2 regions of the Ramlibacter algicola genome follow, and region 1 is predicted to be linked to the other one. Evidence: predicted binding sites of a transcription regulator. Region 1 holds the regulator's gene; the other holds the start of a gene.
What was found. The regulator HrcA, encoded in region 1, represses chaperone genes, less so after heat shock. The targets are predictions, from matches to a motif close to TTAGCACTCNNNNNNNNNGAGTGCTAA.

Region 1 (2,197 bases):
GCGACGAAGCGGCCATCGATCTCGACGCGCAGTTCGACCATGCCCGACGTCGCACCACGGTTCACGACGACATCGTTCATCGCCAGCGCGCGGAACACGCATTGGCCTTCCCGCATCACGCAGGCTTCCATCAGCGCGCGGCGGTCTTCCTCGTGCTCGCCCTGCAGCATTGGCCCGAGCACCTGGCGGTAGCCGTCCAACGGGATGTCGGTGATGAAGCCCAGGCGGCCCTGGTTGATGCCGATCAGGGGGACACCGAACCGCGCCAGTTGCCGGCCGATGCCCAGCATCGTGCCGTCGCCGCCGATCACCAGGCCCAGGTCGCACTGCGCGCCAATGCCTGGCACGTCGAGCACCGGGTAGCCTGTGATGCCGGAGGTGGAGGCGGTGTCGTGTTCGATGAAGACCTGGCAGCCTTCGGCCGCGAGATAGCGGGCGATGTCGTCCAGCGCGGCGCGGCTGCTGGCCGCGGCGGCCCCGCCGGCGACGGCGTTGTATTTGCCGATCAGCGCAACCTGGCGGAACAGGGTCTTCATGTTGGGCAAATTACATCATTAAAATGAATGCAAAGCCTGCGCCATATGCTCGATGAACGTGCCAAGCTGTTGTTGAAGACGTTGGTCGAGCGGTACATCGCCGAGGGCCAGCCCGTCGGGTCGCGCACGCTGTCCCGGGCGTCGGGCCTGGAGCTGTCTCCCGCGACGATCCGCAATGTGATGTCGGACCTGGAGGAACTGGGTCTCATCGCCAGTCCCCACACGTCCGCGGGGCGTATTCCCACCGCTCGCGGTTACCGGTTGTTCGTCGACACGATGCTCACCGTGCAGCGCGAGCAGTTCAACGCGCCCAGCCTGCCGCCCGACCAGCCGCAGCGCGTGATCGCCAACGCGGCCCAGCTGCTGTCCAACCTGTCGCAGTTCGTCGGCGTGGTGTTGGCCCCGCGGCGCAGCTCGGTGTTCCGGCACATCGAATTCCTGCGCCTGTCCGAACGGCGCTTCCTGGTCATCATCGTGTCGCCGGAGGGCGACGTGCAGAACCGGGTGGTGTTCACGCAGGTCGACTACACGCAGCAGCAGCTGGTCGAGGCGTCCAACTACATCAACACGCACTACGCGGGGCTGGCCATCGAGCAGGTGCGCGAGCGGCTGAAGGCCGAGGTCGACCAATTGCGCGGCGAGATCGTGCAGCTGATGCAGACCGCCGTCGACGCCAGCAGCGAGGCGCTCACGCAGGCGCAGGACGAAGTCGTCATCTCGGGGGAGCGCAACCTGCTCTCGGTCACCGACTTCTCCAGCGACATGTCGCACCTGCGCAAGGCGTTCGAGCTGTTCGAGCAGAAGACCCAGTTGATGCGCCTCCTGGACATCTCCAGCCAGGCGGAAGGCGTGCGCATCTTCATCGGCGGCGAAAGCCAGGTCGTGCCGTTCGAGGAACTGTCGGTGGTCAGCGCGCCGTACGAGGTCGATGGCCAAGTGGTCGGCACGCTGGGCGTCATCGGCCCCACGCGCATGCCCTACGACCGGATGATCCAGATCGTGGACATCACCGCCAAGCTGGTGACCAACGCGCTCAGCCACCAGAAGTGACGGAGGCGAGCGGCACGCTGGCGCGCAGTGCCGTCATCCCGGCGAAGGCCGGGATCCATCGTCCTCGACCCCTCGCTCCCTACAATGCCTCGCGTGGGGCGTTAGCTCAGTTGGTCAGAGCAGGGGACTCATAATCCCTTGGTCGCTGGTTCAAGTCCAGCACGCCCTACCAAACCTGCCTCCATGCAGGCCAGACGCGGCCCCAGAGTCGTGTCTTCTCCCCCCAAAGCACGCCACCCCGAGTCGTCGTGCGTGACCGCAGTCACCCACACCTCGTTGCCGCGTTTTCCATTCGTGGCGGCGACAAGCGGGCCGGGGCAGGCGTCCAATGCAGATGCCGCCGTCGACCCACGGGCGACGGCATCGTTCGCACGGTGGGGAAGGAGATGTCCATGTCCAACTCTGCGATCTTCAAGGCCACGGCCATCGTTGCCGCGATCTTCGGCGCGCTGCTGCTGCTCGTGCCGAACGATCTCGTGGCCATGTACGGCGCCCAGCCGATGAACTCGACGGGTGTCTACAACAGCCAGTTGTATGGCGCATTCCTGCTCGGGCTGGCCGCCATCGACTGGGGCGTCAGCCGCGTCATGGCCGAGGACGCGTTGCGCCCG
Region 2 (2,197 bases), 210 kb from region 1:
CCGGTGGTGAACCCGGGCGGAATGTTGCTGGCCAGGTAGGCGATGCGGCTCGCGTCCGCGGCGAGGACCGGGTCGTTGGTGCCGGGGAGGTAGGGGATGTCGGCGTTCGGACCGGTGGCCTGGAACCCGGGCTGCGCGCCGCTTTCGAGCCAGATCGCGCCGGCGGGCGCGTCGAGCGGGTCGAACTGGTCGCCCGCCAGCGCGTTGTCGCGCCAGAGCGCGAACGTGTCGGTGCCGTTGCCCGTGTTGGTGACGGCGAAGGTCAGGGGCCGGATCGCGTCCGGCGAATTCACCGGCGCCGGCGTGCTGTCCTGCCAGGTGGTGCGCACCGACAGCACGCGGGCGACGACCACGGGGATCGCGCTCGCGAACTGGGTCGCCGGCGTTCCGTTGTAGGTGTAGGAGATGACGGCGGTGTTCGGGATCTGCGTCCCGGCCGGCGTGCCTGCGGCCCAGGCGTGGCTAGCCAGCAGGGCCAGCACTGCGAATGCCAGCCTTGTCGCCAGCCCAGCCAGCCCCCGCGCGGCAACCGCCGTCGCCGAATCCGTCGACACTGTTCAGCCCCCGAATCATCTCGTTCCCGCCTCTTGGCGGGTCCCTGCACGACGACGAACTCGGTGAGCTGACCCTGGGGAGGGCGAAAACTACTACGGTCGCGTTACGGCAGAGGCAGTAAACCATCTCGCTACGGCCGGGCTCAGGAAATGAATACCAAACTCCGCCATAGCGTCATGCGAACGTGTGCCCACCACGGAACTGTTGCTTGGCGCGGACGCCCCAAGGATCGGCTCTTGTTACGGATGTGCTACATCTGATACAGATGGTAACTTCTACGACTGCCCCGTAGCTGACCTAGGGTTACCACTCATCGCGGGGGTCTGGCCGTTGAGCGGGCCGATAGCGCGTGGTCCGACAACGTCGGGGGGTTGAAACCGACACGGGATGCCCTATCATTAGCACTCGCAGGAGTTGAGTGCTAGCAGATGAGCTGGCGCGCCTCCCCAGCTACCCGGGCGCTCCAGAGTGGGCGCCCTTTGTTGTCCACCCGCCTTAGCAAGACCAAGGAGATGCAATGAAGCTTCGTCCCCTGCACGATCGCGTGATCGTCAAGCGCCTCGAGAACGAAACCAAGACGGCGTCCGGGATCGTCATCCCCGACAACGCCGCCGAGAAGCCGGACCAGGGCGAAGTCCTGGCCGTCGGCCCGGGCAAGCGCAACGAGAAGAACGGCGACTTCATCGCCCTGAACATCAAGGTCGGTGACCGCGTCCTCTTCGGCAAGTACAGCGGCCAGACCGTCAAGGTCGATGGCGACGAGCTCCTCGTCATGAAGGAAGACGACCTGTTCGCGGTCGTCGAGAAGTAAATCAACCTCCTTTCACACTGAATCCGGAGTCAAGACATGGCAGCAAAAGACGTTGTTTTCGGCGGTGACGCACGCGCCCGCATGGTCGAGGGCGTGAACATCCTGGCCAACGCCGTCAAGGTGACCCTGGGCCCGAAGGGCCGCAACGTGGTCCTCGAGCGCTCGTTCGGCGCCCCCACCGTCACCAAGGACGGTGTCTCGGTCGCCAAGGAGATCGAGCTCAAGGACAAGCTCATGAACATGGGCGCCCAGATGGTCAAGGAAGTCGCTTCCAAGACCAGCGACAACGCCGGTGACGGCACCACCACCGCGACGGTGCTGGCGCAAGCGATCATCCGCGAGGGCATGAAGTACGTGGCCGCGGGCATGAACCCGATGGACCTGAAGCGCGGCATCGACAAGGCGGTGATCGCCCTGACCGAGCAGCTGAAGAAGGCGTCCAAGCCGACCACGACCTCCAAGGAGATCGCCCAGGTCGGTTCGATCTCGGCCAACAGCGACGAGTCGATCGGCAAGATCATCGCCGACGCGATGGACAAGGTCGGCAAGGAAGGCGTCATCACCGTCGAAGACGGCAAGTCGCTCGACAACGAGCTGGACGTCGTCGAAGGCATGCAGTTCGACCGCGGCTACCTGTCGCCCTACTTCATCAACAACCCGGAAAAGCAATCCGCGCTGCTGGACAACCCCTTCGTGCTCCTGTACGACAAGAAGGTGTCGAGCATCCGTGACCTGCTCCCCGTGCTGGAGCAGGTTGCCAAGGCTTCGCGTCCGCTGCTGATCATCGCGGAAGAAGTCGAAGGCGAAGCGCTGGCGACCCTGGTGGTCAAC

Region 2: the regulator HrcA is predicted to act here: its motif matches at 954-980, upstream of I8E28_RS03410 (co-chaperone GroES).

What each region holds. Positions count from the first base shown of each region.
Region 1 covers NZ_JAEDAO010000001.1:892,326-894,522, forward strand. Annotated here, with positions in the region: gene I8E28_RS04400 (NAD kinase) at 1-536, opposite strand, end outside; gene hrcA (heat-inducible transcriptional repressor HrcA) at 582-1,586, shown strand; tRNA gene I8E28_RS04410 (tRNA-Ile) at 1,682-1,758, shown strand; gene I8E28_RS04415 (hypothetical protein) at 1,979-2,197, shown strand, end outside.
Region 2 covers NZ_JAEDAO010000001.1:685,473-687,669, reverse strand. Annotated here, with positions in the region: gene I8E28_RS03415 (DUF11 domain-containing protein) at 1-482, opposite strand, end outside; gene I8E28_RS03410 (co-chaperone GroES) at 1,073-1,366, shown strand; gene groL (chaperonin GroEL) at 1,403-2,197, shown strand, end outside.